DNA from 4 places in the Bradyrhizobium sp. LM2.9 genome. Region 1 is predicted to be linked to each of the others. Evidence: predicted binding sites of a transcription regulator. Region 1 holds the regulator's gene; each other region holds the start of a gene.
The links. Region 1 encodes PhoB, which activates phosphate uptake and scavenging genes when phosphate is short. Its sites were predicted from a motif close to TGTCATNNANCTGTCAT; they were not measured.
Positions count from the first base shown of each region.

Region 2: ugpB (sn-glycerol-3-phosphate ABC transporter substrate-binding protein UgpB) is a predicted target of PhoB. The motif match lies at 2,799-2,815, and genes of this name have one in related genera.
Region 3: ACVWW3_RS23885 (YdcH family protein) is a predicted target of PhoB. The motif match lies at 2,572-2,588, and genes of this name have one in related genera.
Region 4: phnF (phosphonate metabolism transcriptional regulator PhnF) is a predicted target of PhoB. The motif match lies at 3,031-3,047, and genes of this name have one in related genera.

Region 1 covers NZ_JBSRYJ010000002.1:6,610,233-6,615,344, reverse strand. The annotation lists gene argF (ornithine carbamoyltransferase) at 1-145, opposite strand, end outside; partial or broken gene ACVWW3_RS33865 (acetylornithine transaminase) at 145-1,348, opposite strand; gene ACVWW3_RS33860 (GcrA family cell cycle regulator) at 1,803-2,315, shown strand; gene phoB (phosphate regulon transcriptional regulator PhoB) at 2,445-3,155, opposite strand; gene phoU (phosphate signaling complex protein PhoU) at 3,171-3,887, opposite strand; gene pstB (phosphate ABC transporter ATP-binding protein PstB) at 3,899-4,720, opposite strand; gene pstA (phosphate ABC transporter permease PstA) at 4,717-5,112, opposite strand, start outside.
Region 2 covers NZ_JBSRYJ010000002.1:5,970,134-5,975,245, reverse strand. The annotation lists gene ugpE (sn-glycerol-3-phosphate ABC transporter permease UgpE) at 1-499, opposite strand, end outside; gene ugpA (sn-glycerol-3-phosphate ABC transporter permease UgpA) at 499-1,380, opposite strand; gene ugpB (sn-glycerol-3-phosphate ABC transporter substrate-binding protein UgpB) at 1,428-2,744, opposite strand; gene ACVWW3_RS30775 (CaiB/BaiF CoA transferase family protein) at 3,148-4,365, opposite strand; gene ACVWW3_RS30770 (organic hydroperoxide resistance protein) at 4,540-4,965, opposite strand.
Region 3 covers NZ_JBSRYJ010000002.1:4,572,622-4,577,733, reverse strand. The annotation lists gene ACVWW3_RS23915 (5-(carboxyamino)imidazole ribonucleotide synthase) at 1-155, opposite strand, end outside; gene purE (5-(carboxyamino)imidazole ribonucleotide mutase) at 152-640, opposite strand; gene ACVWW3_RS23905 (GGDEF domain-containing protein) at 784-1,521, shown strand; gene ACVWW3_RS23900 (hypothetical protein) at 1,524-1,775, opposite strand; gene ACVWW3_RS23895 (hypothetical protein) at 1,799-2,017, opposite strand; gene ACVWW3_RS23890 (YdcH family protein) at 2,134-2,340, opposite strand; gene ACVWW3_RS23885 (YdcH family protein) at 2,675-2,854, shown strand; gene ACVWW3_RS23880 (NAD(P)/FAD-dependent oxidoreductase) at 2,947-4,062, opposite strand; gene ACVWW3_RS23875 (sensor domain-containing protein) at 4,265-5,112, shown strand, end outside.
Region 4 covers NZ_JBSRYJ010000002.1:5,507,895-5,513,006, forward strand. The annotation lists partial or broken gene ACVWW3_RS28560 (alpha-D-ribose 1-methylphosphonate 5-phosphate C-P-lyase PhnJ) at 1-782, opposite strand, end outside; gene ACVWW3_RS28565 (carbon-phosphorus lyase complex subunit PhnI) at 779-1,879, opposite strand; gene phnH (phosphonate C-P lyase system protein PhnH) at 1,884-2,492, opposite strand; gene phnG (phosphonate C-P lyase system protein PhnG) at 2,497-2,961, opposite strand; gene phnF (phosphonate metabolism transcriptional regulator PhnF) at 3,081-3,809, shown strand; gene phnE (phosphonate ABC transporter, permease protein PhnE) at 3,842-4,690, opposite strand; gene phnE (phosphonate ABC transporter, permease protein PhnE) at 4,687-5,112, opposite strand, start outside.

The DNA.
Region 1 (5,112 bases):
TGCCTTCAAGTGGCTTGACCGGCTGATGCGCCTTCTGCTTCGCCTTCATCGCGGAGGACGCAGCCAGCATGCTCTTGAGCTCCGACAGCGGCAGCGCGTCGATATCGAGGAAGTGCTTCGGTGCTTTATTGGGCGACTTGCTCATCAGCTTGCCGCCCGCTTGTTGCCGGACAACGCGGTGCAGGCGCGTTCGAGCCGCCCAACGCTGTCCTCGATCTCGGCTTCGGTGACGATCAAAGGCGGCAGGAAACGTACGACATTGTCGCCGGCGCCGACGGTGAGCAGCTTTTCGTCGCGCAAGGCTGCAACGAGATCGCCTGAAGGCACCACGGCCTTGATGCCGATCAGCAGGCCCTCGCCGCGCACTTCGCTGACGACATCGCTATGACGATCGATCACGGAGGCGAGCTTCTGCTTGAGCAGCAGCGACATTCTCTGCACGTGGTCGAAGAAAGCCGGGCTTGAGCATGACGTCGAGCACGGCGTTCGCAGCCGAAATCGCGAGCGGATTGCCGCCGAAGGTCGAGCCGTGCGAGCCGGGCCCCATGCCAGCCGCCGCATCCGCGGTCGCCAGCACTGCGCCGATCGGAAAGCCACCGCCGAGCGCCTTCGCCAGCGACATCACATCGGGCGTCACGCCGAGACGGCGGTGTGCGAACAGATCGCCGGTGCGGCCCATGCCGGTCTGCACCTCGTCGAACGCGAGCAGCAAGCCCTTGTCGTCGCAGAGCTGGCGCAGTGCCTTGAGGAAGGCCGGGGTTGCCGAGCGCACGCCGCCCTCGCCCTGGATCGGCTCGATCAGGATGCCGGCGGTCTGCGGACCGATCGCTTTCTTCACGGCCTCGATATCGCCATGCGGGATTTGGTCGAAGCCATCCATCGGCGGACCAAAACCTTCCAGATATTTTGCAGATCCCGTCGCGGCCAGCGTCGCCAGCGTGCGGCCGTGGAACGCGCCTTCGAAGGTGATGATGCGGTAACGTTCCGGATGCCCTTGGGAGAAGTGATGATGGCGGACCAGCTTGATCACGCCCTCCAGCGCCTCGGCGCCGGAATTGCAGAAGAACACGAAGTCCGCAAAACTCTCATGGCAGAGGCGGTTGGCGAGCTTCTCGCCATCCGGGCTCTGGAACAGGTTCGACATGTGCCAGAGCTTCGTGGCCTGCTCCTGCAACGCTTTGACCAGCGCGGGATGGGCATGGCCGAGCGCGTTCACCGCGACACCCGAGGTGAAATCGAGATAGCGCTCGCCATTGGTCGCAATCAGCCAGCAGCCTTCGCCGCGCTCGAAACCGAGGTCGGTTCTGGCGAAAACGGGGAGCAAATGCGGCGCTGCGCTGTTGGTCATGATGTCACTTGGATGTTGCGGACGGTGTGACGCGTGCATTGCGCAACGCACCATTGACCGGCCCGGAAAACGAAACGTGCCGCCTTTTCGGGGCGGCACGTGTCACTATCTTATGCTTGGGAAGACGGGTGTCAATGCCGCCCGGAAAGCCTCGCGAAACGCTGAATCCGTAGTCTTGCGGTGCCGATTTCGCGGATTTCACCACGGAACATGTGGAAGCGAGTCGGCGGACTCTTGCGCGGGAGTCACGCCATATTGTAGCGTTTGGATTGTCAGATACGACATCTCGTGCAGTGGTTCTGATCTCTAAGTCCTTATGTACCGGCGTAAACGTTCGGGCGTTCTAGTCACGCCCGGCGAGCCTTAAGGGATTCTGGCGGCACGGGTTTTTAAAGGCTTAGGCATTCGCTGCGAGGCGCCAGGATGGCAGGCCGGCAGCGAGGGAAAGGGTGCAATGACAGTTTTGACCTGGTCCGATGATCGCGTCGAGCAGCTTAAAAAGCTCTGGGAGGCCGGACTTTCGGCCAGCCAGATCGCGGCTGAGCTCGGTAATGTGACCCGCAATGCCGTGATCGGCAAAGTGCACAGGCTCGGCCTGTCGGGTCGCGCCAAGAGCCCTTCATCGGCAGCGCCCCGGCCGCGCAAGGCGCGCCCCGCGCAGCATATGATGCGGGTGACCCGCCCGATCTCGCGCGGCAACACCGCGCTGGCACAGGCCTTCGAGGTCGAAGTGGAGGCCGAACCGGTCACCTACGACAACGTGGTGCCGATGAGCCAGCGGCTGACGCTGCTCGAGCTGAACGAGGCGACCTGCCACTGGCCGGTCGGCGATCCCTCGACCCCGGACTTCTTCTTCTGCGGCGGCAAGGCGCTGTCCGGCCTGCCCTATTGCGCACAACACTCGCGCGTCGCGTATCAGCCGGCGTCGGATCGGCGCCGCGCACCGGTGAAGCCGAGCCCGCGCTGAGCTAGCGGATTTAGCTGACTGCAAGGGCGGCGCCGTCACACGATGACGCCTCGGCCCACTTGATGTCGTCCCGGACAAGCGTGCCAAAAGCGCGTGTCGATCCGGAACGACGGCGGAGCTTGAAGCGAGTTACGCCTGCTGCTCCGCCTTGGCAAAACGATCATCCAGCGCGTAGCCGGCGCCGCGGACGGTGCGGATCGGGTCCTGCTCGCGGCCGAGATTGAGCAGCTTGCGCAGGCGGCCGATATGCACGTCGACGGTACGCTCGTCGATGTAGATGTCGCGGCCCCAGACGCTGTCGAGCAGTTGCTCGCGCGAGAACACCCGCCCCGGATGCTCCAGGAAGAACTCCAGCAGGCGATATTCGGTCGGGCCGAGATCGATCGGCCGGCCCGAGCGCGCCACGCGGCGCTTGTCGCGGTCGAGCTCGATGTCGCCAAAGGCGAGCACGGCGGCGAGCCGCTCGGGGCTTGCGCGCCGCAGCAGGCCCTTCACGCGCGCCAGGAGCTCCGGCACCGAGAACGGCTTGACGATGTAATCGTCGGCGCCGGTCGCAAGACCCCGCACCCGCTCGCTTTCCTCGCCGCGCGCGGTAAGCATGATGATCGGGAGCTGCTTGGTCTCGGGACGGGTGCGAAGCCGCCGGCACAATTCGATGCCTGACAGGCCCGGCAGCATCCAGTCGAGCACGATCAAATCGGGGATGTGCTCCTTGAGACGGGTGTCGGCGTCGTCGCCGCGCATGACCGTCTCGACGTCATAGCCGTCGCCTTCGAGGTTGTAGCGGAGAAGCTCGGTCAGGGCTTCCTCGTCCTCAACCACCATAATGCGTGCGCCCATCTCGGTCGTTGCTCCCTAGGTGTTTGGTATCGAGCTGGCGAAGGTCGTCATATCGCCCTTCGGCCGCTTGTCGGTGATTGCCTGGCCCTCGATCATGTAGAACACGGTCTCGGCGATGTTGGTGGCGTGGTCGCCGATCCGCTCGATGTTCTTGGCGCAGAACATCAAATGGATGCAGAACGAGATGTTGCGCGGATCCTCCATCATGTAGGTGAGGAGCTCGCGGAACAGCGAAGTGCAGATGGCGTCGACTTCCTCGTCGCCCTTCCACACCGCCATCGCCGCCGGCAAATCATGCGCGGCATAGGCGTCCAGCACCGACTTGACCTGCTGCTGCACGAGGTCGGTCATGTGCTCCAGGCCGCGGAACAGCTTGAGCGGATGGAAATCCGTCTCCAGCGCCGCGACGCGCTTGCCCATGTTCTTGGCGAGGTCGCCGATGCGCTCGAGATCGGTCGCGACGCGCATGGCACCGACGATCTCGCGCAGATCGACCGCCATCGGCTGACGGCGGGCGATGGTGAGCACGGCGCGCTCCTCAATGCGCTTCTGCAGCGCGTCGAGCTCGATGTCGATGGTGACGACGCGCTGGCCGAGCGGAACGTCACGGCGGATCAGCGCGTCGACGGAATCGACGATCATGCGCTCGGCGATGCCGCCCATCTCGGCAACCAGCCGGGTGAGTTCCTGGAGGTCGGTGTCGAAGGCCTTTGCGGTATGTTCAGAACCCATGTCGCGTCTCCTCAGCCGAACCGGCCGGTGATGTAATCCTGCGTGCGCCGGTCGGTCGGCGACGTAAAGATCTTGTTGGTGTCGTCGAACTCGATCAGCTCGCCGAGATACATGAAGGCGGTCTTGTCGGAGACGCGCGCCGCCTGCTGCATGTTGTGGGTGACGATCGCGATCGTGTAGTCCTCGGAGAGCTCCTGGATCAGCTCCTCGACCTTGGCGGTCGAGATCGGGTCGAGCGCCGAGCAGGGTTCGTCGAACAGGATCACCTCGGGCCGCACCGCGACGGTGCGGGCGATGCAGAGGCGTTGCTGCTGGCCGCCGGAGAGCGACAGGCCGGAGGCGTTGAGCTTGTCCTTGACCTCGTTCCACAGCGCGCCGCCGCGCAGCGCCTTCTCGACCCGGCCGTCCATCTCGGACTTTGATATCTTCTCGTAGAGACGGATGCCGAACGCGATGTTTTCGTAGATCGTCATCGGGAACGGCGTCGGCTTCTGGAACACCATGCCGACGCGGGCGCGCAGCAAATTGAGGTCCAGCCTGGGGTCGAGGATGTTGGTCTGGTCGAGCATGAGCTGACCGGTGGCGCGCTGGCCCGGATAGAGGTCGTACATCCGGTTGAAGATGCGCAGCAGGGTCGACTTGCCGCAGCCCGACGGGCCGATGAACGCCGTGACGCGATTGGCGCCGAGCGTCAGGTTGATGTTCTTCAGCGCGTGGTGCTCGCCGTAATAGAAGTTCAGGTTGCGAACGGTCACCTTGGGGGGGGCCTCGGGCAGCACCGGCGCGTGGGGCAGCCCGCCGGCCGCGCTCATCGATACGGAAAGATCACTCATTTTGCGGTCCTCTCGGCGCCAAGGATGCGCGCGCCAATATTCAGGGCAAGAACGGTCAGGGTGATGAGCAGCGCGCCGCTCCAGGCCAGCTGCTTCCAATAGGCGTAGGGGCTCTGCACGAAGTTGTTGATAGTGACCGGCAGGTTCGCCATCGTCTTGTTCAGGCCGAGGCTGAAGAACTGGTTCGACAGCGCGGTGAAGAGCAGCGGCGCGGTCTCGCCGGCGACGCGGGCAGTCGCAAGCAGCACGCCGGTGATGAGACCCGATCGGGCAGCACGATAAGCGATGCGCTTGATCACCAGCGAGCGCGGCAGGCCAAGCGCCGAGGCCGCCTCGCGCAGTGCGTTCGGCACCAGCAGCAGCATGTCCTCAGTCGTGCGCAGCACCACCGG
Region 2 (5,112 bases), 640 kb from region 1:
AGAACTGGCGAAACAGCAGCGTCGCGGTGGCTGAGGCGATCAGCGGCAGCGCCAGGCCGGCATAGCTGTCGAGCATGTGGAGGTCCGCGACGATCTTGTAGGTCGGATAGATCCGCACCTCGACCGGCAGCATCAGGGTGATGAAGATGATCCAGAAGATCGGCATCCGGAACGGAAAGCGGAAATACACGATCGCATAGGCCGAGATGATCGAGATCGCGATCTTGCCGACCGCGATCAGCAGCGCCATCACCAGCGAGTTCAGCATCATGTTGCCGACGGGCTCGCGGGTCGAGCCGCTCGTGCCGACAAAGATGGTCTGGTAGTAGACCTCGAAGAAATGGCCGCCCGGCAGCAGCGACATCTGCCCGTTCGCGATCAGCGCGTTGTCCTGGGTCGAGGCGACGAACGCGATGTAGACCGGGAAGGCGACGATCGCGATCCCGATCCACAAAATGGCGTGAGCGACGTAGCGCCGAAAGCCCTCTTCCTCGACCATCAGTAGGTCACCTTGCGTTCGACGAAGCGAAACTGGATTCCGGTCAGCACGATCACCATGACCATCAGGATCACCGATTGCGCCGCGGAGCTGCCGAGATTGCCGCCGAGCAGGCCGTCGGAATAGACCTTGTAGACCAGCGTCACCGTCGACGTTCCCGGACCGCCGCGGGTCATGGTGTCGATGATGCCGAACGTGTCGAAGAAGGCGTAGACGATGTTGACGACCAGCAGGAAGAAGATCGTGGGCGACAACAGCGGGAAGGTCACGGTCCAGAAGCGCCGCATCGGACGCGCGCCGTCGATCGCGGCTGCCTCGAACACGCTCTTCGGAATCGCTTGCAGGCCGGCGAGAAAGAACAGGAAATTATATGAGATCTGCTTCCACGCGGCGGCAAGGATGATCAGCGCCGCGGCCTGGTCGCCGTCGAGCAGCGGATTCCAGTCGATGCCGGCTTCGCGCAGATAGCGCGAGAGCACGCCGAGCGAGGGATGCAGCATGAAGATCCAGAGCACGCCGACGACGGGCGGCGCGACGGCGTAGGGCCAGATCAGCAGCGTGCGATACAGCGAGCCGCCGCGCATCGGCTTGTCCGCCATGACCGCCAGCAGCAGGGCCACGGAGAGCGAAGAGACCGCGATCGCGAACGAGAAGAAGAAGGTCCGGACGATCGCCTCGAAATAGGCGGCGTCACTGAAGAGATCGAGATAATTGTCGAACCAGACGAAGCTGGTCGAGAGACCGAAGGCGTCCTGGAGCAGGAAGGACTGAATGACAGCCTGCGCAGCCGGCCAGTAGAAAAAGATCAGGACGATCGCAAGCTGCGGCGCAACCAGCGCGTAGGGCAATAGCCTTGATTGGAAAATGGCTTGCTTCTGCATGATGTCAGCTGAGCGGCAGGCCGGGTCGCGACCTGCCGCTCATCGCCTCACTTGACGGCGGTCTTTTCGAACTGACGCAGCATCGTGTTGCCGCGCTCGACGGCGGCATCGAGCGCCTGCTTGGCGGTCTTCTTGCCAGCCAGCGCCTGCTCGATCTCTTCCGACCAGACGTCACGCAGCTGAACCATGTTGCCGAGGCGCAGACCGCGCGAATTCTCGGTCGGCTCCTTGTTGGTCAGCTCGAGCAGCGGGGTCTCGAGGTAGGGCTGGTCCTTGTAGAAACCTTCTTCCTTCGCCTTGGCGTAGGCCGCCTTGGTGATCGGCAGATAGCCCGAGGCCTTGTGGATGTAGATCTGGCGGTCGGTGTCAGAGAGGAATGTCATGAACTTCGCAATGCCCTTGTACTCGTCGGCCGACTTGCCGCCCATGACCCAGAGCGAGGCGCCGCCGATGATCGAGTTCTGCGGCGCGCCCTTGACGTCCGGATAATACGGCATCGGCGCCGCGGTGAAGTTGAACTTGGCCTGCGCCTTGACGTTGCCGAAGAAGGCCGACGAGGTCAGGTAGATCGCGCACTCACCCGAAGTGAAGCGGCCTTCGCCTGTGTTGGTGCGACCGGCGTAGTCGTAAGTCTTGTCTTTTTGCAGCTCGACCAGCTTCTCGAGATGCTTGACCTGGAGCGGACCGTTGAACTCGAGCTTGGTGTCGAAGCCGTCGAGGCCGTTGGCTTTGCTGGAGAGCGGCACGTTGTGCCAGGCCGAGAGCTGTTCGAGATTGACCCAAGTGACCCAGGAGTTGGAGAAGCCGCAGGTCGGATGGCCGTTGTCGTGGAGCTTCTTGGCGGCTGCGAACGTCTCGGGCCAGGTCTTCGGGATCTCGACGCCGACCTTCTTGAGCTCGTCGAGGTTCACCCACATGACGGTCGACGACGAGTTGAAGGGGAACGACAGCATCTCGCCCTTGGAGGTCGAGTAATAGCCGCTGATCGCGGGCAGATAGGCCTTGGGATCGAATTTCTCGCCGGCCTCGGCCATCAGCTTGTAGACGGGCTTCACGGCGCCGGTCGCCGCCATCATGGTCGCGGTGCCGACTTCGAAGACCTGCATGATGTGGGGCGCGTTGCCGGCGCGGAAGGCCGCGATGCCGGCGTTCATCGTATCGGCGTAGTTGCCCTTGTAGGTCGGGATCACCTTGTAGTCGCTCTGCGCCGCGTTGAAGTCGGTGGCGAGCTTGACGATGACGTCGTTGTTGGCGCCGGTCATCGCGTGCCACCACTGGATTTCGGTCACGGCCAAGGCCGGCGAGGCCGACATTCCAACCGTGAGTGCAACAGCGGCAGCCGCTCCAAAGTATCGAAGAGCCATCAAGTAAACCTCCCTTGGGCCGTCAAAAATGATCGCTTGCGCTAGCAGCGCCATATGACGTTCACATGACTGTGTAAGCGGCCGAAACGAAAGCGGCAAGCGCTGGAAAAGGGAAGCAGGCAAATAGGCGAATGCGGAGCGGGCAGGTTTCTTCGTTCGCGGTGCAGCATTCGGGAGTGATGGGTTGGGTCGCTGCGTCGTCAGCAGAATAGCGCGAGGCAGACGCGCGGCCCGCGGGCTCCAAGCTCTCCCGCTTGCGGGAGAGGTTGGCGCAACGCGCCGGGTGAGGGCTCTCTCCTCTTGAGTCTCACTGCGGAGGCACCCTCTCCCCAACCCTCTCCCGCAAGCGGGCGAGGGAGCGCACCTTCCTTGCGGCGCGTTGTCAGTTCAATAGCGTCACGCCTCAGCGCTTGCGCTCGGGGCCGCAGACCGTGCCCTGCTCGACCATCGCGTCGATCTCGGGCTTGGAGTAGCCGAACTCGCCCAGCACCTCGGCCGAGTGCTGGCTGAATTTCGGCGGCAGGCGGCGCAGGCTCGGTTTGCTGCGATCAAGCCGGATCGGCGACGCCACGCCCTTGTACCAGTCCTTCTCGATGATATCGCCGCGGGCGATCGTATGCGGGTTGGTCAGCGCCTGGTCGATCTTCTGCACGGGGCCCGCGGGAAGGCCCGCGGCAAGCAGGCGATTGCACAGTGGCTCGGCCTCGTGCTGGCTGAACACGGCGGCAAGCTCGGCGCGCAGCGCTTCCCGATTGGCGATGCGGTCCTTGTTGCGGGCAAAGCGCGGATCGGTGCCGAGCTCGGGCTTGCCGATCTCCTTGGCGAGCTTGCGGAAGGTGCCGTCATTGCCGACGCCGATGAAGATGTCGTCGGTCTTGGTCGGGAAGATCGCGTAAGGCACGAGGTTGGGATGCTCGTTGCCGGTCAGCGACGGCGGCTTGCCATGCATGAAATAATTCGCGGTGTGCGGATGCATGATGGCGAGGCCGGTCTCGTACAGCGTCGTCTCCAGGAACTGGCCCTGGCCCGAGCGCTGCCGCTCCGACAGCGCCATCAGGATGCCGATCGCCGCATAGAGGCCGGTGCCGATGTCGACCAGCGGCACGCCGATCCGCATCGGTCCGCTCTCGGGCGAGCCGGTCGCCGCGATCATGCCGGTCATGGCCTGGATGATGGCGTCATAGCCGGGATTGCCGCCGCGCGGGCCGTCGGCACCGAAGCCGCAGATCCGGCAATGCACCAGGCGCGGGAATTTCTCGCGCAGCACCTCGCTGCCGATGCCCCATTTCTCCAGCGTGCCCGGCTTGAAGTTTTCGATCAGGACGTCGGCGCTTTCCAGCATCTTGAGCAGCACGAGGCGGCCGCCCTCGGAGGCGAGGTCGAGGCCGATCGAGCGCTTGTTGCGGTTGATGCCGATGAAATAGGCGGCGTCTTCCTCGTGGAAGGGAGGGCCCCAGTCGCGCACCTCGTCGCCTGCGGGCGGCTCGACCTTGATCACGTCGGCTCCGTGGTCGGCGAGGATCTGGGTGCAATAGGGACCGCCGAGCACGCGCGTGAGATCGATGACGCGCAGGCCGCTCATTGCGCCCGTGGCAGCTCCGGAACTGGCGGCTTCAGTCATGCCTTCGCTTCCCCTGTGTCCATATTGATCACAGGCCTAGCGAGGTTCGTCTGAGCCAGCAATGGCTTGTTGCGGAGGGCCGCATGCGCCCCGGCTGCGCCATCCCGCAGAATGGCAAATCAAACGGAACCGGCCGGCCCGAGGAGAATCCGGGCCAGCCAATCCCCCCTGCGATCAGACGACCGTCAGGCGGACGTCGACATTGCCGCGCGTCGCGTTGGAATAGGGGCACACCTTGTGAGCCTTCTCGACCAGTGCCTCGGCTTCGGCACGGGCAAGGCCCGGCAGCGATACGGCAAGGTCGATGTCGAGACCGAAGCCGCCGGCCGCGCGCGGGCCAATGCCGACGGTCGAGGTCACGGAGGCGTCAGCCGGAACCTTCGGCCCGCCCTGCGAGGACACGAATTTCATCGCGCCGATGAAGCAGGCGGCATAGCCTGCCGCAAACAACTGCTCGGGATTGTTGCCGTCGCCGCCGCCGCCGCCGAGCTCCTTCGGCGTGGTGAGCTTGACGTCGAGCGCGCCGTCGAGGGTCGCAGCATGGCCGTCGCGGCCGCCGGTGGCTTTTGCGCTGGTCTTGTAGAGGACGTTCACGGACATTTTGGTCTCCCTGGGTTTTCGCTGGCGCAATCTTTATCGTAGACAATTAGATTGCGTGCAATTGAAATTACGGAGCCTCACATTTAATTGTTCGCAATTGAATGTGCCGCCGGCCGGCCCCAGAATGGAGCAAGCTCGTGAGATTCT
Region 3 (5,112 bases), 2.0 Mb from region 1:
ACGTCGAAGGCCGGCGAGTCCGGATCGGGCGAGAACACCTGGCAGCGCAGGCCGAGCCGGGCCGCCGCCATGGCCAGCATCCGCCCCAATTGTCCGCCGCCGAGGATGCCGATGGTGTCGCCGGGCTTCAGCTTCACCTGCTTTGCGTCAGTCACGCCTTGTCCTCCGGACGCTCGGCAACCGCCTCGGTCTGCGCCTTGCGCCAGGCGGCCAAGCGATCGGCCAAGGCCGGGTCGGACAAGGCCAGCACGGCAGCCGCCAGCAGCGCCGCATTGATGGCGCCGGCCTTGCCGATGGCGAGGGTCCCGACCGGGATGCCCGCAGGCATCTGGACGATCGAATAGAGCGAATCAATGCCCCTGAGCGTCCTGGATTCGACGGGAACGCCGAACACGGGCAGTTCCGTCAGCGCCGCCGCCATGCCGGGCAGGTGCGCAGCGCCACCCGCGCCGGCGATGATGACCTTGTAACCGGCCACCTTGGCGCCCTTGGCGAACGCAAACAGCCGGTCGGGGGTGCGGTGGGCCGAAACGATGCGGGTATCGGCGGCAACGCCGAGCGCTGCAAGCGTGTCGGCGGCATGCCGCATCGTGTCCCAGTCCGACTGGCTTCCCATGATAACGGCGATCGGCGCGGTCATGACGTCAATTGTGCTCGAAAAACAGAAAGATAGGCCAGATTAACGGTTCCGGCCGGCGGCTCGCAAGGCGGTGGCAAGGAGAAGCGAATGCACTATCCTGTCTTGGTGAATATCCCCGCAAGCCTTCATTGAGCAGGATGCCCATGAAGAAACCAAAAACGGCGAGCGCTGCGAAGGCTAAAAAGGGCCTGAAGACCAGCGCCAGCCGCGCCAAAGCTGCCCCCAAAAGCCCGGCCAAGCGCCCGGCCAGGCGTTCGATCAAACCGTCGGGGCGCGAAGCGTCGGCCGATGACGGAGCTAAGACGGCCATCAAGACGGCCATCCGCAACCTCCGGAGCAAGCTCAAGGGGGCGCTGCGGCGGGTCGCGGAACTCGAAGCCGCCGCCGACACCGACTTCCTGCTCGAGATTCCGAACCGGCGCGGCTTCGAGCGCGAGCTCGCGCGCGCCGTCGCCTACATGAAGCGTTACCGCGCCAGCGGCGCGCTGATCGTGCTCGACGTCGATCGGTTGAAGCCGATCAACGATTCCTTCGGCCATGCCGCCGGCGACGAGGTGCTGAAGGCGATTGCCACAACGCTGGCGCGGCAGATCCGCGCCTCGGACGTGGTCGGCCGGCTCGGCGGCGACGAGTTCGCGCTGCTGCTCTGGAATCTCAGCGAGACCGACGCCAAGGCGAAGGCCGCGGCCTTCGAGGAGGCCATCGACGAATTGTCCTTTGTGTTCCACGGTCAGCACGTGAGCGCGGGCGCCTCTGCCGGCGTCGCCCTGCTTGGCATGCAGTCCGACGCCGCGCGCGCGCTGGAGGAGGCCGATGCCGCCATGTATGTGCGCAAGGCGCACCGGCGGCATGAACCGGGCATCAGGCTCGTCAGCAGCTGATTTCAGAGCGTGCCGAGGTCTTCCGGTACATTGCCGAAGCGGCGGAGCAGTTTGGCGTCACCGAATTCGCCGGTCATGGGATTGCCGCTGCGGCTGAACGCGACCGCGCCGATGTGGCCGGCGCTGTGCGACATAATTTCGGCGCGCCGTAACGCGGCCGCCGAGGTCTGGCATTCTTCGGCCGCACCTGCGACCGGCGATCCGTCGTCGTCGGTCAGGAAGGGTAATGCTACGTAATAGGTGACATCGGACATGGTCGGCTCCGATAGCTGACAGCTCAGGCGGCGCTGCTCTTGCTCCGCATCGTGCTGCGTGAGGACTCCGGAATGCAGCCGGCGGAAATCGCCGCCCGCAATTCTTCGAGCTCGGCCTCCAGATATTCATTGGCCATGATCAGCGCCTTGATGGTGCTGCGCAGATTGCCGTCGCACATGGCGATCGCCTGATCGCAGGCTTGTTCATAATGGCTGTTGTCGAGAAGGGCGGTTGCCGTCATCTGCGTTTTCCTTGGCATTTTCCTGGGGCGCTCGGTGCCAAAATGTTCTTATTTTGTTCCTTTGGAGTCAAGCGGATTCACGTGCGGCGGGCCGCCGCAAAGCCATTCCCTGTGGATCAGGCGATGATGTCCGGCGTGATCTGATCTTCGATGAACGCGATACGGTCGCGCAACAACAGCTTGCGTTTCTTCAGCCGCTGTAACCGCAACAGGTCGGGGGCGGGCGATTGATGCAGTGCATCGATCGCCGCATCGAGATCTCGGTGTTCCTGGTGCAACCGGGCGAGCTCGGATTCGAGTTCGCGCTCGTCTTCATTGGTCATGTTTGCGGTGGCCGAAAAACCGATAGGCGTGAGAGAGATTAAGGCTGTGGATGCCCTGTGGAAATTATCGTCCTTGCGCGGCGTGATCGCAAGCGATCTGCGACCGTCGCTCGCCGATCTCCCGCGACATATTTCTGCGGCTTGCGACGGCGCTGCGCAAGCACGTTGATATCATGGATTTTTCCCGCGTGGTTCCCTTGCTCACGCTTCGTTACATATGAATTTTCAAAAATGACGGTGCGACGACGGATACCCATCGACAGAACGAATCGGTGATGTAGACTTCCTTGTCCGGATCGAATCCTAAAGGTTCAAACTACCGAGGAGGTTTCGAATGACAATTCAGGCACATCTCGTTGAATTGGAGCGGAAGCACAAAGTTCTCGAAAACGAACTGCACGAAGCTCTCGTGCACCTTTCAACAGACGACCTGCAAATTGTTGAGTTGAAGCGCCGGAAGTTGATGGTCAAGGACCAGATCGAGCGTCTCAGGCACGGCGACACGCTCCACTAGTAACCCCGTAATAGCGTAAAATTGATCGTACCCTTTCACGCAGGGGTGAGAGCCTGTGCGCTCATCCTTGCGGCAAGGTGCGCGCCGCGCAATCATTGCGCGAGACCGAGCCCTGCGAGTTCGGCGACGTGATCCGCGATCGCGAGCGATGACGTCAATCCGGGCGACTCGATGCCGAACAGATTGACCAGGCCTTCGACGCCGTGATCGCGCGGGCCCTGCATCAAGAAATCCTGCGTGGCCACCGCCGGCGGCACGATCTTCGGGCGGATGCCCGAATAGCTCGGCATGAGCGCGTCGTCAGGCAGCGTCGGCCAGTATTTGCGGATCGCCGGGTAGAAGCGCTCGGCGCGTGACGGGTCGACCTCGTAGTCGATCGTCTCGATCCATTCGACGTCAGGGCCGAAGCGTGCCTGCCCTGCCATGTCCAGCGTCAGGTGCACCCCTAGCCCGCCGGGCTCGGGCACCGGATAGATCAGGCGCGAGAACGGCGCCCTCGCATTGCAGCTGAAGTAGTTTCCCTTGGCGAGGTAGGCCCGCGGAATCCGGTCCAGCGGCATGCCGTCGATGTTGCGCGCTACCGTGGTCGCCGAGAGCCCCGCGGCGTTGACGAGGAGGCTGCATTGCAGCGTCATCGGCGCTTCGCCGCCCGCCTCGATCTCGATGACGCCGGCGGTCGCCTTGGCGCGGATCAGCGGGGTGTGAAACGCGAAGGCCGCACCCGCGTCCTCGGCTTCACCGCGTAGCGAGAGCATGTAGGCGTGGCTGTCGATGATGCCGGTCGACGGGGACAGCAGCGCGGCATCGCAGGCAAGCGCCGGCTCCAGCGCGCATGCCGCCTCGCCCGTGAGCAACTGCATGTCGAGCACGCCATTGGCTTCGGCATGCGCCTTGATCGATTGCAGCTTCTCGGTCTCTTTCGGATTGGTCGCGACGATCAGCTTGCCGCAATTCCTGTGCGGGATGCCGCGCTCGGAGCAGTAGCGGTAGAGCGCGTGCTTGCCGTCGACGCACATGCGCGCCATCCAGCTCCCGGCGCGGTAGTAGATGCCGGCATGGATCACCTCGCTGTTGCGCGAGGAGGTGATGGTGCCGATGGCCTCGGCTTCCTCGAGCACGATCACCTCGCGCCCGGCCTGCGCCAGCTTTCGAGCCACCGCGAGCCCGACCACGCCGGCTCCGATGACGACGCAGTCGACCCTATCCATGGCTGTGCAGGACGTCCGCTCGAAGCGAAGGAGGCCTCAGACCTGGGGAGGACGGCGCGGGGGCGTTTTCCGTTAAGGAGGCATTTATCATGTCAGGGCAATTGCCGTATTTGGCGTCACATTTTTCCGTTGCACGTACAGGCGTTTACCCGATCCAAACCGGCGAGGCCAGACAATCCGACGTTGAAATCGCGGGTGGCTGATGGCTGAGAAGAACTGGCACGTGGGCAGCACGCTTCCGATTGCGGTGCAGGCCGTCGTGTGCCTGGCCGCAGCCGTCGCGCCTGCGCGCGCCTTTGCCCTCTCCGACAGCTTCGCCCCGCCGAGCTATCTCGGCGAGCTCAATCCCAACGTGATCTGGGAAGCCTTGATCGCGGGTGTCGTCATCTGCTCGTTCCTCGCCGCGATCGCGCTGTGGATCCATTCCTCGCTGCGCCGGACCAGGCGTCTGCAGCTGCGGCGCAATGCCTTCATCTCCTCCGCCATGAACAATCTCAACCAGGGCGTGGTGATGACGGATGCGCAGCGGCGCGTCATCTTCTGCAACGATCGCTATCTCGAGATTTACGGCCTCGGCCGTTCAGAGCTCTGGTCGGGCATGACGGGACCCGACATCCTCGCGTTGCGGCGCAAGCGTGGCGTCCTCGGCGTCGCCTCCGACGACGAGTTCTACGAAAAGGCGGCAAGCACCAACGGCTTGATCACCGAACTGCCGGACGGGCGGGCCATCCTGGTGAAATATTTCGTGCTGCCCAACGGCGGCTCGGTGGCGACGCATCTGGACGTTAGCGAGCAGCGTAGGCTGTCGCGGCAGCTCGCCTCCACCAAGCAGTTCCTGGAAACGGTGCTGGACAACGTGCCGGCCTGCGTGGCCGCGAAGAGCATCGAGGATGGCCGCTACATCTTCGCCAACAGCGCCTATGAGCGCTTCTGGGGATTTTCGCGGGACCAGGTCGTCGGCAAGAACGCGCGCGAGCTGTTCGGGCCGAATTCGGCGGCCAGCATCGAGGCGACCGATCGGGCGGCGCTCATCGCGCCCGCCGGCCAGTA
Region 4 (5,112 bases), 1.1 Mb from region 1:
GCCCGCCCTTGTCGTCGGTGACGATCTCGTCGAGATAGGACTTTTCAGCCGCGCACAGCGCGCACGGTGCGTTGAAGCGATACGGCTCGAAGGGATGGTCTTCGAAGTCAAGCGACACGACCTGCGTATAGGGCGGGATCGCATAGATGCGCTTCTCGCGGCCGGCGCCGAACAGTTGCAGCGCCGGGCAATTGTCCATCTTGGGATTGTCGAATTTCGGCGTCGGCGACGGGTCCATCACGTAGCGCGCGTTGACCTTCACGGGATAGGCGTAAGCCGTCGCGATGTGGCCGAAGCGAGCGATGTCCTCGTAGAGCTTCACATGCATCAAGCCGTATTCGGCCAGCGCGTGCATGCGCCTCGTCTCGGTCTCGCGCGGCTCGAGGAAACGTAAGGGCTCTGGAATCGGCACCTGATAGACCAGCACCTGATTCTCGTGCAGCGACGTCTCCGGGATGCGGTGACGGGTCTGGATCACGGTTGCATCTTCCGTCGCCTGTGGTCGTGGCGACGCCGGCGGTCTTGGCAAAGAACTTTCGGATCGAGATCGCATTGGTGGTGTCGTCGGAGCCCTGGTCGATCACCTTCAGCACGTCCTGGGGGCCGAGGATCGCAGCGGTCACCTGCACGCCGCCGGTACCCCAGCCATAGGGCATCGGCATTTCACGGCTGGCGAACGGCACCTGATAGCCCGGGATCGCGATCGCCTTGAGGATCGCGCGGCGAATCATCCGCTTGGTCTGTTCGTCGAGATAGGCAAAATTGTAGGCGGGCGCGTTCATTCCGCGGCCTCCTTCATGGCGTTGGCATTGGCATCGGCGAATTCCTGGCGCAGCTTGCGCAACAGGCCGAGCTCGGACTGGAAGTCGACATAATGCGGCAGCTTCAGATGCTCGACGAAGCCGGTCGCCTGGACGTTGTCCGAATGCGACATCACGAATTCTTCATCTTGCGCCGGGGCGAGGGCCTCTTCGTCGAGTTCGCGCGCGCGCAACGCGCGGTCGACCAGCGCCATCGACATGGTCTTGCGCTCGCTCTGGCCAAAGGCAAGGCCATAACCGCGGGTGAAGCACGGCGCTTCCGTCGCAGAGCCCTTGAACTGGTTGACCATCTGGCACTCGGTCAGCTCGATCGAGCCGAGCGGCACGGCGAAGCCGACGTCTTCCGCCGAGAATTCGACCTCGACCTCGCCGAAGCGGATCTCGCCGGCGAAGGGATGATTGCGGCCGTAGCCGCGCTGGGTGGAATAGCCCATCGCCAGCAGAAAACCTTCGTCGCCACGCGCGAGGTTCTGCAGGCGCAGGTCACGATCCGCGGGAAAGTTCAGCGGCTCGCGGGTGAGGTCGCCGACGCTGGCGCCTTCCTCGGCCTGCGGCGAGGATTCGATCAGGCCGTCGCGGCCGAGAATGTCGGTCACCCGCGGCGTTGGCGCTGTCGATGCTTCGGCCGTCGCCGGCGCTTCCGGCACAAAACCTTCGGCGAGCGAGGGATCGAGCAGGCGGTGGGTATAATCGAAGGTCGGGCCGAGGATCTGGCCGCCGGGAATGTCCTTGAACGTCGAGGACACCCGCCGCTGCACCCGCATCGCGCCGGTCTCGACCGGCTCGCTGGCGCCGAAGCGCGGCAGCGTGGCGCGGAAGGCGCGGACCAGGAAGATCGCCTCGATCAGATCGCCGCGCGCCTGCTTGATTGCGAGCGCCGCGAGCTCGCGGTCATAGAGCGAGCCTTCGCTCATGACGCGGTCCACGGCGAGGCCAAGCTGCTCCGAGATCTGGTCGAGGGAAATTTCCGCAACACTTTGGTCGCCGCGCCGTGCACTGGCGAGCAGGCGATGGGCGTTCTCGATGGCGCGTTCGCCGCCTTTGACTGCGACATACATGCGGCTAGCTTCCTTTGTTCACGACACGCGTGGTGCGGGGGATCGCAACCACGGCGTCCTCGGCGACCAGCACCACATCGGTGCCGCGCGGAAACAGCGTCTCATTGACGCGCAGGCGCTCGAACAGGTCGAACGGCCTGATCGAGGCCTGGAGCGTCGCGACACCGTTGATGCCGGGGCCGCGCAGCTCGAAGCTGCGCCCCGAGTCTAGGCTCTCGACCTGAAGGATCAACGTGGTCGAACGATCCGGATATTCGCTGGTGCCGAGCGCGAAGCGCTCGAGCGAAGGCAGTGCTCCGCCGTCGCTGATCAGCGCGAAGCCTGCGATCGAGGAATCCTGCACCACCGGCGCGCCGGTGTGGAACTTCAGCCATTTTGTCACGTCGGTGCTTTCCGACATGCGCGCATCGAGCCAGAGCGGCGTGTCGTGGTCGAACAGCGTCAGCGCGATCGCCGCGGTGCCGCGCATCATTATATGAGGCGCTCCTGATGTCGGCACGATGCGCTGGACCGACCCCGGCCGCGCCATCGCGTCCATGACCGAACGAAAGGTCGATTGCGCCGACAGCACCTTGTCGGCGAACCCCGGCGGCAGTTCCGTAATCGTAGTCATGATCTCACCCTTCACCGCGCACCATGGTGTAGAAATCAACCTTCGTCGCGGCGGTCTCGGCCGCCGCGTGCTTACGCCTGACCATAAGCTGCTCACGCAACGGCGCGATAATTTCCCGCTCCACCGCGCCGCCGAAATCGCTGGACTGCACCAGCGCATCGCACAGCGCGATCAGCCGCGCCTTCTCACCGTCGCGACCAAGCGTGTAACCGAAGCCGACCTCGCCGCTCGCGAGCCTGATCGCGGCGCGCGACACCGTGGCTTCGCCGAGATTGAACGGCGCACCGTCGCCGCCGACCCGGCCCCGCAGCATGACGAGGCCATTTTCCGGCGCACGCAAATCCTGATACGCCGGCAGGGCGAGAGCGCGGAGGCGGGCGGCGATCTCGCCCGCCTCCGCGTGCGCCAGCACGGCCATTGCGGCCTTGCGCCGGGCTTGCTGATTGTTGTGCTGGGTCACCAAATCCACCGAACCTGTTTGCCGAACTTGTCGAATCCAAGTTGTCTATGATACTAGACAACTTGATACGGGAGCGCCATGACTGTTTCGTGACAAGGGCGTGATTTCTGGAGTAGCTTCCCGGCCACATGAGCATTCAGGACACAGCCTCCTCGGGCGTCGCGTTGTGGCGCCTCGTTGCCGACGGCATCGAGCGCGGCATTGCCGACGGCCGCTTTGCGGCCGGCGACAAGCTGCCGGGCGAGATGGAGATCGCCGAAACCTATCGCGTGAACCGCCACACCGTGCGGCGCGCGCTGGCCGCGCTTGCCGAGCGCGGCATCGTGCGGGCGGAGCGCGGCAGCGGAACCTATGTCGAGGCGCAGAAGCTCGCCTATCCGCTGCGCTCGCGGACCCGCTTCTCCGAGATCGTCGGCGCGGATGGCCGCGAACCGCATGGCCGGTTGATCGAAGCGTCCGATGATGCCGCGACCCGCGAACTCGCGCGGGAACTTGGATTGAAGGCCGGCGCACCACTGGTGCGGATCGAAGCGATGCGCCTCGCCGACCGCACGCCGATCTGCGTCTCCACCACCTGGCTGTCGGCGGAATTGTTTCCGGGGGCGGGCAATGTATTCGCCGCGACGCGCTCGATGACGAAACTGCTCGAGCATTACGGCGTCCGCGACTATCGGCGCGGCGCGACCCGCATCACCGCCGGCATCGTCGACGCAACCGACGCCGCACGGCTCGATCTGGCGCTGGGACGGCCGATCCTGGTGGTCGACGCGACCGACCATGACCTCGACGGCAAGCCGCTGGTCACCAAGCATTCGCGCTTCGCCGCCGAGCGGGTGGAGTTTCTGGTGGAGTCGTAGCAACCATGAAATGGACGCTACGGTGTCTGCGATTAAGCCACCGCCCTTCGCCCGATGATGGCGAAGCGCAGCTTGCTTGAGACGAAATCGATCGCGGCGACCGCGACCAGAATCATCAGGATCAGGAACGACACCTTCTGCCATTCCAGCACCCGGATCTGCTCGGCAAGCTGGAGCCCGATGCCGCCGGCGCCGACGATGCCGATGATGGTGGCCGAGCGCGTATTCGACTCGATGAAATAGAGTACCTGGCCGGCGATGACCGGCAGGACCTGCGGCAACAAACCGAAACGGATCTCGTGCATCGCACTGCCGCCGGACGCGCGGATGCCTTCGACCTGCTTCTGGTCGGCGCCCTCGATCGCCTCCGAGAACAGTTTTCCGAAGGCGCCGAAATCGGACACCGCTATGGCGAGCACGCCGGCAAACGGGCCGAGCCCGACCACGTTGATCCACACCAGCGCCCAGATCAGCGTATCGACGCCGCGGATCGAATCCAGGAAACGTCGCACCGGGAAGCGCAGAATGCTCGACGGCACCACGTTGCGGGCGGCCAACAGGCTGACCGGAAGCGCGAACACGGCAGCAAGCGTCGTGCCGAGCAGCGCGATCGACAGCGTCTCGCCCAGCGCCTTCAGATAGATCGGCAGCGACGAGCCGGGATCCGGCGGGATCATCATCAGGCTGATCCAGCCGAGCTGGTTGAGGCCCGCGAAGAACCGCGACGGCGAGAAATCGAGATCGACGAGGCCGTAGACCAGGATTGCGAACGCCGCGACGATCATCGCCGGCATCGCAAGCCGCGCGGAGGCCGGCCGGTCGAACATTTCAGGATAGCGCGCGCGAAGCGCTGCGGTGTCGATCTCCTGCCGCCCCGTCACGTCCGCGTCTCCCTGCCGAACAGCCGGCCGCGCAGCCAGCCGGTGCTGATGTCGATGACGAAGACCGCGACGATGATGGTGAGCAGGATCGCGCTGACGTCCGAGTAATAGAACTTGCGGATGGCGACGACGAGCTCCTGGCCGATGCCGCCGGCGCCGACGAAACCCATCACCGAGGCTTCCCGGACATTGACCTCGAAGCGCAGCAGCGCGTAGCTGGCATAGCCCGCGGTCACCTGCGGCACGACGGCAAAGCGCATGCAGGAGAGCCAGCTCGCACCGGTCGAGCGGATGCCTTCGACCGGCCTCATGTCGGCGTTCTCGACGATCTCCGAGAACAGTTTTCCGAGCGCGCCTGTGGAGTGGATCGCGATCGCGAGCACGCCGGCCATCGGCCCGAGCCCGAAGGCGATCACGAAGAT